One region of the Pseudomonas sihuiensis genome, then DNA from elsewhere that is predicted to be linked to it. Evidence: predicted binding sites of a transcription regulator. Region 1 holds the regulator's gene; the other holds the start of a gene.
What was found. Region 1 encodes FliA, which starts transcription of late flagellar genes. Its sites were predicted from a motif close to CTAAAGTTTNNNNNNNNNNNGCCGNTAA; they were not measured.
Positions count from the first base shown of each region.

Region 2: BLT86_RS05975 (methyl-accepting chemotaxis protein) is a predicted target of FliA. The motif match lies at 4,172-4,199, and genes of this name have one in related genera.

Region 1 covers NZ_LT629797.1:1,905,899-1,912,866, reverse strand. The annotation lists gene flhA (flagellar biosynthesis protein FlhA) at 1-309, shown strand, start outside; gene flhF (flagellar biosynthesis protein FlhF) at 321-1,631, shown strand; gene fleN (flagellar synthesis regulator FleN) at 1,746-2,576, shown strand; gene fliA (RNA polymerase sigma factor FliA) at 2,573-3,319, shown strand; gene BLT86_RS09000 (chemotaxis response regulator CheY) at 3,420-3,794, shown strand; gene BLT86_RS08995 (protein phosphatase CheZ) at 3,814-4,602, shown strand; gene BLT86_RS08990 (chemotaxis protein CheA) at 4,615-6,834, shown strand; partial or broken gene BLT86_RS08985 (protein-glutamate methylesterase/protein-glutamine glutaminase) at 6,880-6,968, shown strand, end outside.
Region 2 covers NZ_LT629797.1:1,255,913-1,262,880, forward strand. The annotation lists gene BLT86_RS05950 (sigma-54-dependent transcriptional regulator) at 1-139, shown strand, start outside; gene BLT86_RS05955 (DUF3429 domain-containing protein) at 208-675, shown strand; gene BLT86_RS05960 (AAA family ATPase) at 643-1,194, opposite strand; gene pnuC (nicotinamide riboside transporter PnuC) at 1,191-1,760, opposite strand; gene BLT86_RS05970 (hypothetical protein) at 1,811-2,425, opposite strand; gene BLT86_RS05975 (methyl-accepting chemotaxis protein) at 2,433-4,067, opposite strand; gene BLT86_RS05980 (undecaprenyl-diphosphate phosphatase) at 4,319-5,149, shown strand; gene BLT86_RS05985 (DUF1294 domain-containing protein) at 5,146-5,868, shown strand; gene BLT86_RS05990 (MmcQ/YjbR family DNA-binding protein) at 5,854-6,207, opposite strand; gene BLT86_RS05995 (sensor domain-containing diguanylate cyclase) at 6,439-6,968, shown strand, end outside.

The DNA.
Region 1 (6,968 bases):
CCTGTGATAACCCTCGAGCCAAGGTTGGAACAGATCTTGCTCAACAGTCTGCAGAAGGCCGGTCAGGGCGGTGAGGATGGCATCCTCCTCGAACCGGGCATGGCCGAGAAGCTGCAGCGTTCCCTGGTGGAAGCGGCGCAGCGCCAGGAAATGCTCGGCAAGCCGGTGATTCTACTGGTGGCCGGACCGGTCCGGGCGATGTTGTCGCGCTTCGCGCGGCTGGCGGTACCCAGCATGCACGTGTTGGCCTACCAGGAAATTCCGGACAACAAGCAGGTCACCATAGTCGCTACGGTTGGCCAGAACTGAGGTAAAGGGTCATGCAGGTCAAACGCTTCTTCGCCGCCGATATGCGGACCGCCATGAAACTGGTGCGTGATGAATTGGGCGCCGATGCCTCGATCATCGGCAATCGCCGAGTTGCCGGTGGTGTCGAGCTAACCGCTGCGCTGGATTATCAGGCGCCGGCGCCGGTGCGCCCGAACCCGGCGCTGGAAGCCGAGCTGCGCAAGACCCAGGCGCGCATCGCCAGCGCCCAGGCGGAGCTGACCACGCGTGCCGAGCAGGATGCCGGCAAGGACCGTCAATTGTTCGCCAATGAATCGCTGCTGGCACCCGAGCTACCCGCGACCCTGGTCAAGCCGCAGCGCCCGGTCGAGGCCCCTGTACCTGCTACGCCTACGGTCGACCCGCGCGCACTGGAAGCCATGCGCTTCGAGCTGCACGGCTTGCGTGAGCTGATCGAAGTACAACTGGGTTCCATCGCCTGGGGGCAACTGCAGAACCGTCGCCCGCAGCAGGCCAATCTGTGGCGCCGCCTGCAGCGTATGGGGCTGTCTGCCGAGCTATCGCAGGCGCTGCTGAGCAAGGTAGCCGGTGTGGCCGAGCCGCGTCAGGCCTGGCGTATGTTGCTGGCGCATCTGGCTCACGCGATCACTACGCCCAAGGTCGAACCGCTGGAAGAGGGTGGTGTGATCGCGCTGGTCGGTCCGGCCGGCATGGGCAAGACCACCACCCTGGCCAAGCTGGCTGCGCGTTATGTGCTTAAGTACGGCTCGCAACAGGTCGCTCTGGTGAGCATGGACAGCTTCCGTATTGGCGCGCAGGAACAGCTCAAGACCCTGGGGCGCATCCTCGGTGTGTCGGTGACTCAGATCGACCCCGGTCAGTCTCTGCTGCAGGCTCTGGCGCCGCTGGCCAAGAAACGCGTGGTGTTGGTCGATACCGCTGGCCTGCCAGGCAACGATCCGGCGCTGCGTCTGCAGTTGGAGAGTCTGGCCTCGGCACGCATCAAGGCGAAGAATTATCTGGTACTGGCCGCAACAAGTCAGAGCCAAGTGCTCAAGGCGGCCTACCATAGTTACAAGCGTTGTGGCCTTTCAGGCTGCATACTGACGAAACTGGACGAAGCTGCGAGTCTGGGTGAGGTTTTAGGTCTGGCTATAGGCCAGCAACTGCCGGTAGCCTATGTGACGGACGGGCCGCGGATACCGGACGATCTGCACGTGCCGCGTAGCCATCAGCTGGTCAGCCGTGCCGTTGGGCTGCAGGCTGCCGAGGAGCCGAGTGAGGACGCCATGGCGCAGATGTTCGCCGGCCTCTATCACAATCCGGCCAAGCGAGCCGGTTGAAGCAGCGAGAATGTTGCACCCTCTCGCCACGTGGTGCGGGAGTGAACGGCCTCAACAGGTGCTTTCCAACGACCTGTAGGGCCAAGTCGAAGTTAGACAAGGTGTAGAAAGAACATGGGTATGCATCCCGTACAGGTGATTGCGGTGACTGGCGGCAAGGGTGGCGTCGGCAAGACCAATGTGTCGGTCAATCTGTCCATGGCCCTGGCCGATCTTGGCCGTCGGGTCATGCTGATGGACGCCGACCTTGGCTTGGCCAACGTCGACGTTCTGTTGGGCCTGACGCCCAAGCGCACCCTGGCCGATGTCATCGCGGGTGAATGCGATCTGCGTGACGTCCTGCTGCAGGGGCCGGGCGGCGTGCGCATCGTGCCGGCAGCATCCGGTACGCAGAGCATGGTCAGCCTCACGCCGATGCAGCACGCCGGGTTGATCCAGGCGTTCAGTGACATCAGCGAAAATCTTGACGTGCTGGTGATCGACACCGCTGCCGGTATCGGTGATGCGGTGGTCAGCTTCGTGCGTGCGGCGCAGGAGATCCTTGTGGTGGTCTGCGATGAGCCCACCTCGATTACCGATGCCTACGCGCTGATCAAACTGCTCAATCGCGATCACGGCATCAGCCGCTTCCGCGTACTGGCCAATATGGCCCACAGCCCGCAGGAAGGACGAAATCTCTTTGCTAAGCTGACCAAGGTGACGGATCGCTTCCTCGATGTCGCCCTGCAGTATGTCGGTGCCGTGCCCTACGATGAGTGTGTGCGCAAGGCCGTGCAAAAGCAGCGTGCTGTCTATGAAGCCTTCCCTCGATCCAAGTGCGCCCTGGCGTTCAAGGCGATAGCTCAGAAGGTAGATACCTGGCCGTTACCGGCCAATCCCCGTGGTCATCTGGAGTTTTTCGTCGAGCGTCTGGTGCAACAACCGACCGCAGACTCGGCCGTATGACAGCAGCCTCTGGACTTCGTATGTACAACAAGGCTCAGGCGCAGGACTCCCAGCACCAGCTGATCGAGCGCTATGCGCCGCTGGTCAAGCGCATCGCCTACCACCTGCTGGCTCGTCTGCCGGCCAGCGTGCAGGTCGATGATCTTATCCAGGCCGGCATGATCGGCCTGCTCGAAGCCTCACGCAAATACGACTCCAGCAAGGGTGCCAGTTTCGAGACCTTCGCCGGTATCCGTATTCGCGGCTCCATGCTCGACGAGGTGCGCAAGGGTGATTGGGCGCCGCGTTCGGTGCACCGCAACAGCCGTATGGTCAGCGATGCCATTCGTGTCGTTGAGGCAAGAACCGGGCGGGACGCTAAAGATCACGAGGTTGCGGCCGAACTCCAATTGAGTCTGGAGGATTACTACGGCATTCTTGGCGACACTTTGGGCAGCCGCCTGTTCAGTTTCGACGACCTGTTGCAGGACGGTGAGCATGGCGGGTTGCACGAAGACGCCGGACACACTCACCTCGAACCTTCGCGGGACCTCGAAGACGAACGCTTCCAGGCGGCCTTGGCCGATGCCATCGCCGGTTTGCCGGAGCGCGAACGTCTGGTGCTGGCGCTGTATTACGATGAAGAACTGAACTTGAAGGAAATCGGTGAAGTGCTGGGGGTTAGTGAGTCACGCGTGAGCCAGTTGCACAGCCAGTGCGCGGCGCGTTTGCGCTCGCGGCTGAGTGAATGGCGTGCTGGCTGAACGCGGCGTACTCGCAGGCGCAAAACGGTTTCACGATTAAAGGACGTAGTTGCAAGCGCAATACGTTTGGGACTGTACGGAGGTCGACTTGGACAAGAACATGAAAATCCTCATCGTTGACGATTTCTCGACGATGCGACGGATCATCAAGAACCTCTTGCGGGACTTGGGTTTCACCAACACCGCGGAAGCCGATGACGGCACCTCGGCGCTGCCGATGCTGCAAAGCGGTAGCTTCGACTTTCTGGTGACCGACTGGAACATGCCCGGCATGACCGGCATCGACCTGCTGCGCGCCGTACGTGCCGACGAGCGCCTCAAGCACCTGCCGGTGCTGATGGTGACCGCTGAAGCCAAGCGCGATCAGATCATCGAGGCGGCCCAGGCCGGTGTGAATGGCTACGTGGTCAAACCCTTCACCGCTCAGGTGTTGAAGGAAAAGATCGAGAAGATCTTCGAGCGGGTCAACGGCTGATGTCAGCCGCGAGGGTGCTATGGAACATGATGACTCCACGCTGGGTGACCTTGAGTCGACCCTGAAAAACAATGCCCGCGATCTGGTCGATAGCCTTGAGCAAGGTAATTTCGGCGCCGCGGTGCAACTGATCAACGAGCTGAACAAGGTCCGCGATCGCGGGCTGTATCACGAGGTCGGCAAACTGACCCGTGAACTGCACAACGCCATTGTCAATTTTCAGCTCGATCCGCGTATGCCGCATACCCAGGAGCTGTCGCAGATCGCCGACGCTACCGAGCGCCTGAACTACGTCGTGACCATGACCGAGAAGGCCGCCAACCGGACCATGGATCTGGTGGAGCAGAGTGCGCCGCTGGTCAACGACCTGAGCAATGAGGCACAGAGCCTGAGCGTCGAGTGGGGCCGTTTCATGCGTCGTGAAATTGGAGTAGACGGCTTTCGTGAACTGGCCAAGCGTGTCGAGCTGTTCCTCGCCCGCAGTGAACGAGATGGCGCCAAGCTCTCCGACCACCTCAACGGCATTCTGTTGGCTCAGGACTATCAGGACCTTACCGGCCAGGTGATCAAGCGTGTCACCCAACTGGTGATCGAAGTGGAAAGCAACCTGCTCAAGCTGATGCTCATGGCCAGTCAGGTCGACCGTTTTGCCGGTATTCAGCACGACTACGCAGCGCTGCGTACCGAACAGGGAAAATCAAAAGAGCCATCGCAGGGTGAAGGTCCGCAGATTCATGCCGATAAGCGTGATGACGTTGCCTCCAACCAAGACGATGTCGACGACCTGCTGTCCAGCCTAGGGTTCTAAGGAGCACACAATATGAGCTTCGGCGCCGATGAAGAGATCCTCCAGGATTTCCTGGTAGAGGCCGGCGAGATTCTCGAACAGTTGTCCGAACAGTTAGTCGAGCTGGAAAGCCGACCGGACGACATGAACCTGCTCAATGCCATCTTCCGCGGTTTTCATACCGTCAAGGGTGGAGCGGGTTTCCTCCAACTCAACGAGTTGGTGGAGTGCTGCCATATCGCCGAAAACGTCTTCGACATCCTGCGCAAGGGTGAGCGTCGCGTCGAGTCGGAGTTGATGGATGTGGTGCTCGAGGCTCTTGATGCTATCAATGGCATGTTCGGCGAGGTGCGTGAGCGCCGCGAGCCGACGCCCGCGTCGCCTGAACTTCTGGCGGCATTGGCACGCCTGGCCGAACCGGGCGGCGCCGAAGCGGCTCCTGCGCCGGTGCAGCAGGCCGAGCCGGAACCCGTGCCGGTGTCTCAGCCAGCTACGCCGTCCGCTGCCGCGGGCGACATCACCGACAGCGAATTCGAGCAACTGCTCGATGCCCTGGGTGACGCGCCGGCTGCCGCCCCGAGTGCACAGACCAGTGCCAGCGATGAGATCACCGATGACGAGTTCGAGTCGCTGCTCGATCAGTTGCACGGCAAAGGGCAGTTCGCCGGTACGGTCGAAACGCCTGCCGCTGCGGTAGTTGCTTCTGCGCCTGCTGGCGCAGCGGCAGGTGATGAGATCACCGATGACGAGTTCGAAGCGCTGCTCGATCAACTGCATGGCAAAGGCCAGTTCTCGGCCACCGCCGAAGCTGCTGCTCCGGTTGCAGCCGTTGCTGCAGCGCCCGCTCCGGCGGGTGATGAGATCACCGATGACGAGTTCGAGGCGCTGCTCGATCAATTGCACGGCAAGGGCAAATTCGTGCCGCCCGCTGAGCCGGCGCCAGCGCCTGCCGCCGCGGCCAAACCTGCAGCAGTGCCCAAGGCCGCCGCGCCTGCCAAGCCCGCAGCAGCCAAACCTGAGCCTGCTGCTGCTCGTGCTTCTGCCGCGCCCGCGCCGGCTGCTGACAAGGCGCCGGCCGCGAGCGAAGCGGAAACCACCGTACGGGTCGACACCGCGCGCCTCGACGAGATCATGAACATGGTCGGCGAACTGGTGCTGGTGCGTAACCGTCTGGTACGCCTGGGGCTCAACAGCGGCGACGAGGCGATGTCCAAGGCAGTGTCGAACCTCGACGTGGTGACTGCGGATCTGCAGACCTCGGTGATGAAAACCCGCATGCAGCCGATCAAGAAGGTCTTCGGCCGCTTTCCGCGCCTGGTGCGCGATCTGGCGCGCAACCTGAAGAAGGAAATCAACCTCGAGTTGGTGGGCGAGGAAACCGACCTCGACAAGAACCTGGTCGAGGCCTTGGCTGACCCGCTGGTGCACTTGGTGCGCAACGCTGTCGACCACGGCGTTGAAACCCCGGAAGAACGCGAGAAGGCCGGCAAGGCTCGCGCAGGCCGCGTGGTGCTGTCCGCCGAGCAGGAAGGCGACCATATCCTGCTGTCGATCACCGACGACGGCAAAGGCATGGATGCTGACGTGCTACGTGCCAAGGCCGTCGAGAAAGGCCTGCTGGACAAGGACGCGGCCGATCGCCTCAACGAGTTCGAATGCTACAACCTGATCTTCGCTCCGGGCTTCTCGACCAAGACCGAGATTTCCGACGTATCCGGCCGTGGTGTCGGCATGGATGTGGTGAAAACCAAGATCTCCCAGCTCAATGGCACGGTCAACGTGTTCTCGCAGAAGGGCCAGGGTTCGAAGATCGTCATCAAGGTGCCGCTGACCCTGGCGATCATGCCGACGCTGATGGTGATGCTGGAGAATCAGGCCTTCGCCTTCCCGCTGGTCAACGTCAACGAGATCTTCCATCTCGACCTGTCGCGTACCAACGTGGTCGACGGCCAGGAAGTGGTGATCGTGCGCGACAAGGCGCTGCCGCTGTTCTACCTCAAGCGCTGGCTGGTGCCGCAGGCATTCCAGGAGGGGCAGGGTGAAGGCCATGTGGTGATCGTCACCGTTGGCAGCCAACGCATCGGCTTTGTCGTCGATCAACTGGTCGGCCAGGAAGAAGTGGTAATCAAGCCGCTGGGCAAGATGCTGCAAGGCACGCCCGGGATGTCCGGCGCCACGATCACGGGCGACGGACGCATTGCATTGATTCTCGACGTACCGAGCATGCTCAAGCGCTACGCTCGACGGTTCTGATGTTTCGCGGCGTGGACCCGAGGTCCACGCCGTCTAGGAGTGTGTATGGTAGTCAAGGTCTTGGTGGTAGACGACTCCGGTTTCTTCCGTCGGCGCGTGTCGGAAATTCTGTCTGCTGACCCCAGTATTCAGGT
Region 2 (6,968 bases), 650 kb from region 1:
CTACATACTGCGGGCCGAACGGCTGGCGCTGAACGACGTCCTGGGCCGCTACGCCAACAACATGAGCCAGGCCGCGCGCACGCTCGGGATTTCGCGGCCAACCTTCTATCGCTTGCTGCACAAGCATCGTCTGCGCTGAGACGCATGCTGTAACGCTCGAGAAACACTGCTAAGGTGCCCGTCGAACCTATCGACAAGGAGATTTTCATGCACCCGTTCGACGCCGCGAAGCCACCGAAACTGGCCGTGTTGCTGGGTTATGCCGGGCTGGTGCCATTCGTTGGTGGTGCATTGGGAATCTGGGTGATTCCCCTGGGCTGGCGACCTTTCGTATTGGACGCGCTGCTGGATTTTGCTGCAGTGATTCTGGCCTTTATGGGCGCCATTCACTGGGGTTTGGCGATGCGTGCGGAGGAAACCGATGAAAAGGCCAAGCTGCAACTGGGGCTGTCGGTGATTCCGCCCTTGCTCGGTTGGGCCGCATTGGCTGGTGGACTGCCGATTGGCTTGTCCCTGCCGATTTTCCTTTTTGCCTTTATCGGCCTGTACCTGGCAGACATGCACGCAGTACGCGTAGGGCTGGCGCCGCAATGGTATCCGGCCCTGCGTACGCCGTTGACCCTGGTGGTCTGCCTGAGCCTGTTAGTGGCCTGGGCCAGCGTGTTGATTCGCTAAGCCGAGCAGCGTCGCGACTTGCGCCAGCGCAGCCTGGCGTCGCTCGTCCCAGCCACCAGAAAGTTCGCAGAAACGCTGCCCGTTACCCTGCAGCCAGCCCCGGCAAGCCTGATGAAAAGCCTGGCGCTCTGCCAACTGTGGCTGGCAACGCTGGCCATCTTCGACCCAGGGCACGCCAGCGGGGTCGAGCAACAGATGCTGGTCGTAGTGACGCGCCAGCAATTCGGCCTCCAACCACTGCGGACAGTCGCCAAACAGGCACCGGCTCCAGAGTATGTTGCTCAGCAGGTGGGTGTCGAGGATCAGCAGCGGCGGTCTGGCTGCCCGCGCCGCGTCCTCCCAGGCCAGCTGGCCGCGCGCGATCTCTGCGATGTCGGCGTAACAGGTATCGCGCTGCTGCTCAGCGATGAAATGGCGCACGTACTCGCCCACCACCACGCCACCGAAGCGTGCCTGTATGTGCGCCGCCAGACAGCTTTTGCCGCTGGACTCCGGCCCGGTCAGCACCAGTACCTTCATGGCGCGTACTGCAACGCCGGGTCGCGACGCCAGCTCAGCCAGCCGCTGACGGCCAATGCGGTGAAAGCAGCGTAGAGACCAGCAGTAAGATACAGCTCGCTATACAGGAAGAAGACCACATAGCAGAGGTCTACTACCACCCAAAGTGCCCAGCATTGCAGGCGTTTCTGCGCCATCCACAGCTGCGCGACCAGGCTGAAGGCAGTCAGGGCCGAATCCAGCCAGGGTGAGCTAGCGTCGGTGTAGGTCGCCATGAGATAGCCGAGCAGCCCGGCACCCAGCGCGCCGGTCAACAGTCCAGTCAGGGCTGCGAGCATGCCCAGGCGGCTGACCTTGCGCCCATCATGGCGTTCGCCGCCACGGGTCCACTGCCACCAGCCGTAGAGCTGCAGCGCGGCGAACAACAGTTGCAGAAGCAGGTTGGAATACAGGCGCCAGTCATAGAACAGCCAGGCGTAGAGCAACACCATCACCAGGCCGATGGGCCAGCACCAGGGGTTCTGTCTGACCGTCAGCCACACCGCGACGATGCCGAGCCCGGCAGCAACGAGTTCGAGCCAGGACATCCGGCGTCCTCAAATCAGAAAAGGGTGCAGATTGTACTGATGCCGGCGGTTCAGCACACCAGGCTGTCGGCTTGTCGATAGAGCATCAGCAGCTTGCGGGTGATGGTTTGCTGGATGTCGTCGCGCTCGAAGCTCGACAGCCGCTCTAGGCGCGCGAGTTGCAGGCGATGCAGGTGGATATAGGGCATCTGCTGGTCGAATTCGCGCAGGTCGCCCTTCATCAGCACCGGCAGGAACAGATCACCGATTTTCTTCTGGTTGCTGATGATCTGCGCCAGTGCCGGTTTGAAGGGCATGGTCTTGGGCGCAGGCCCATCGTCCTTGATCTGGGTGCTGAGTAGGAGCCCAGGTTTGCCCAGAACCTTGCCCGGCAACACGCACAGACCCGTCTTGCGGATGGCCTGGCTGTCGATGCCGTGCAGGGTGTCGTGGAAGGCATAGGGGTTGGGCAGCACCACCATCTTACGACCGAGATCGGTGGGGAAGTGCAGGCTGTAGTTGGTGTACAGCTGCCCCACCGATTCGGAATAGACGCACAGGCGATTCTCGAACAGCTTGATGAAACGCTCGGCCAGCTCGCGGCGGGCCATGCTGTCCAGGTCCCAGATCAGGTCCTGGTTCTGCGGCCGACTGAAATCGACCTCCTGATGTTGCATGCTGCTCATGCTCGACTCATACGCGGAATTGCCCAAGCAGACGATTGAGCTGGTCGGCCAGCTGTTTCAGGTGCTGGCTGGCCGCGCTCGACTGTTCGGCAGCCTCGGCGGTGTTGTGGGCCAGTGCAGCAGTCTGCGTGACGTTCTGATTGATGTCTTCCACCACGTGGGATTGCTGCAGGGTGGCGCTGGCGATCGAGGCGTTGAGCCCGGTCAGGTTGCGTAGCGATTGGGCGATCTGGGCGAGGCTCTCACCGGCCTGGCTAGCCTGTTCCACGGTCAGTTGGGAAGCGCGGCTGCTTTCGTTGATCACCTTGACGGCAGCCTCGGAGTTGCCTTGCAGGCGCTCGATCATACCTTGAATTTCAGCGGTGGACTGCTGGGTACGTTGCGCCAGAAGCCTCACTTCGTCCGCGACCACGGCGAAACCGCGGCCCTGCTCACCGGCGCGGGCAGCCTCGATGGCGGCGTTGAGGGCGAGCAGGTTGGTTTGCTCGGCGATGGAACGGATCACCTCCAGCACGCTGCCGATCTGCGTGCTCTCGCTGGCCAGTGATTGAATCACCTCGACGGCCTTGTCGATGGTGCCCGACAACTGATCGATCTGGCGCAGGCTCGCCTCGATGTTCTGCTGGCCCTGGCTGGCCTGGTCTTCGGCGGTATGCATCTCGCTGGAGGCGTGTTCGGCGTTCTTCGCTACGTCCTGTACGCCGTAGGTCACCTCGTTGACGGCGGTCGCCACCAGCTCCATCTGCTGCGCCTGTTGCTGGCTATGGCGCTGCGCTTCGCTGGAAATGTCGCCAAGCGAGCGGGCAGCCTGATCGAGCGAGCCTGCCGAATCGAGCATCTGCCGGATCACATGGCGCAGCTTTGCGGTGAAGGCGTTGAAATAGGTCGCCAGGGCAGTCAATTCGTCACGCCCGTGGGTGTCGAGGTTGCGAGTCAGGTCACCTTCGCCGCTGGAAATGCTGGCCATGGCGTCCACTGCGGCCTGCAGCGGCTGCACGATGCTGCGAGTGATCAGCACCACCAGTCCAGTCAGGAGCAGGGCGATCAGCAGACCGATGCTCATGGCTTTCACCGCCTGGGCTCGGAACTCCACCTGTACGTCATCGACATAGACGCCGGAGCCGATGATCCAGCCCCAGGGCTGGAACAGCTCGACGTAGGAGATTTTCGGTACCGGGTCAGTGGCGCCAGGTTTCGGCCAGCGGTAGTCGACCTGGCCGGCTCCCTGGCTGCGGGTGATGGCGACCATCTCGTTGAACAGCGCCTTGCCGTCCGGATCCTTGAAACCTGAAAGGTTCTGGCCCTCGAGCTTGGCATTCATCGGATGCATGAGCATGACCGGGGTCTGGTCGTTGATCCAGAAGTACTCCTGGCCGTCGTAGCGTAAACCGCGCACCACTTCCATGGCCTGCTTCTGCGCCTCTTCGCGGCTCAGGCTGCCGGCGCTTTCCAGGCTATGGAAGTGCTTGAGAATGCCGGCCGCACTCTGCACCACATGCTCGGTCTTTTCCGATTTGCCGGCGTAAAGATCGATGTGGATCTGGCGCAGCATGTAGGCGCCCTGCAAGATCAGCGTCAGAATGGCCAGCGCCAGGATCAGCCATAGACGGCGGCTGATAGGAAGACTACGTAAGCTGTTCATGGACGAATTCCTGATTGTTGTAATTGTCGGCTTCAGGGCTGCCTCGAAGGGCGCAGAGCAATACTGTCACATCGAGGCATTATTCACTCTAGTTGTCTGATAGCATTTCGGCAGCCCGGCGCAGAACCTGAATGAGCACCGGGCTAGACCGTTGCAAGGAACCTCCATGACGGTTTTGTGTCCCAGGGCCGGAGCCACGCTCCACGTTCTAAGTTTTACGCGTGGTTAATTGCCGCGCTTTGGGGGATTTGATGGATTTCTGGGTGGCCTTTCAGGCTCTGATTCTGGGCATAGTGGAAGGCTTGACCGAGTTCTTGCCGATTTCCAGCACCGGGCACCTGATCGTGGTCGGTGACTTGCTGGGCTTCAATGGCGAAAAGGCGACGGCGTTCAAGATCATCATCCAGCTCGGCGCCATCCTGGCGGTCATCTGGGAGTTTCGAGCCAAGGTGCTCGGCGTCGTCGTCGGTTTGCCCAGCGACCCGAACGCGCAGCGTTTCACCTTCAACCTGCTGCTGGCATTCATTCCTGCGGTGATTTTTGGCCTGGCCTTCGCCGATCTGATCGAGCATTGGCTGTTCAATCCGATCACAGTGGCCATGGCATTGATCATTGGCGGCATCATCATGCTCTGGGCGGAGAAGCGCGAACACGCGATCAAGGCCGAAACGGTCGACGACATGACCTGGAAGCTGGCATTGAAGGTTGGTCTTGCGCAATGTCTGGCACTGATTCCGGGTACGTCGCGTTCGGGCGCCACCATCATCGGCGGCCTGGTGTTTGGTTTGTCGCGCAAGGCCGCGACCGAGTTCTCCTTCTTTCTGGCCATGCCGACCATGGTCGCGGCTACGGTCTATTCTTTGGTCAAGTACCGCGACATCCTGCAGATGAGCGACTTGCCGATCTTCGCCATCGGTTTCGTCAGCACCTTCATCGTGGCGATGATTACCGTGCGCGCACTGCTCAAGTTCATCACCAGCCACAGTTATGCGGTGTTCGCCTGGTACCGCATTGCCTTCGGCCTGGTGATTCTCGCCACCTGGCAGCTGCACCTGATCGACTGGAGCACGGCGCAACCGTGATCGGTACCGAACGCAAGGGGCGCCTTAAAAGCTGGGATGACGCCAAGGGTTTTGGTTTCATCCAGCCGCTGAGCGGCGGTGCTGAAGTCTTCGCGCATATCTCGGCGATGCGCGGTGATCGCCGCCCGCTGCCGGGTGACGAGGTGCTGTTCATCGAAGGGCGTGACGAAAGAGGGCGGCCAAGGGCCGAGCACTTGCGCCTGGCTGGCGAGCTCAGCCTTGATCGCCAGTCGATCCGGCGCAAACCGAAAACACCCAGCACGGCGGCACCGGTAGTGCGCAAGGCTGCTGCCAAATCCACGCACCGGTCAGCGACTCAAGGCTCCATCCAGAACTTCTCCAGCAAGGCCTTGGTGCTCGCTTTGCTGTGCATCCTGCCATTGCTCGGCTGCGTGACGCTGTTCGGCAAGGGGCTCTGGTGGGTATTGCCGCTTTATCTGCTGGCCAGTCTGCTGAGTTTCCTGCAGTACTGGCTGGATAAACGCAGCGCTCAGAGCGGTGACCGGCGCACGGCGGAAAACACCCTGCATCTGGTCGAACTGGCTGGTGGTTGGCCAGGTGCGCTGATCGCTCAGCAGACATTCCGGCACAAGACGCGTAAGGCTTCCTATCAGGCTGTTTTCTGGCTGATCGTCGCAGTTCATCAACTGTTCTGGATCGATCTGCTGCTGCTCGACGGTACCTACATCGCCCGCCACATACCCTTATTCGTCCAGTAGCAGGCCGGGTTGCAGGCGCTTGGGCAGGCGGCGCACCACCAGTTGATGCGAGCGCGTCAGCAACTGGCGCAGCTCATCGTCGCCCAGCGGCGGCCGGTGGGCGCTCATACTGATCCAGTAAGCACGAGCCAGATACGGGGCAGGGCGGATGCCCGGACGGTCTACATGACCGAGAAACAGGTCGTTATCGACCTTGAAGGCCAGATCCTCGCCAAGAAAATCAAGAATGGCGAACATCTTGTTGCCAGCCACCGAGAACACCCGGTTGCTGCCCCATTTGAGGTCTTCGCGGGCGCCGGGCAGGGCGAGGCAGAAGGCGGCGATCTGATCCGGTGTCATTGGTCTTTCCCTGGTGGTACGCAGGTCAGTCTATAGAAGGCTGAAGAGCCTGCGTAGGCGCGCTCCGTTTTCGCCGGCAGGCGATCCATTGTGTCGCTGCCTGCGCGCGTTCAGGCAGATCGCCCGCAGCAGCGCCGGCAAGCCTCAGGGCCCGTTTTGGCGCCGCCCGGTTGTCTTGTAGACTCTGCCTCCCCGTGGTCATCGCTCGTCCGAGCCCCGTCGATACCCGCCATGAATGCCCGTCGCCGCCTGCGCTTCTCTCCCTGGCTGTTGCTGAGCCTGTTGCTGTGCTGGTCGACATGGGCCGGTGCCGTCCCTCTCGATGTCGCCCAGCCGAGCGAGCAGCCGCTGTCGCTAACCACCCATGCCGGAATCCTGGAGGATGCCTCGCGGGCGCTGCAGCTTTCGGACGTGCGATCAGCAGAGATGGCCGCACGTTTCCGTTATCAGGAGTCCCCCAGCGCTTCCTTCGCCCTGGGCTTCACCCGTTCGGCCTACTGGTTTCGGCTTGACGTTGGCAACTCCGGCGACCAGCCGTTGACGCGCCTGCTGGTGGTCGACAACCCGCGTATATCCCTGGTCGATGCGTACGTGCCGGACGGGCAGGGTGGCTACCGCACCTGGTTCACCGGCGCGGATCGCCCGCAGACGGGCAAGGCCTACGCCAACCGCAACTTCGTTTTCCCGCTGCACCTGCCGGCGCACGCGCAACAGGTGGTGTACCTGCGCGTCGAGTCGAGCATCGGCCTGCACGTACCGCT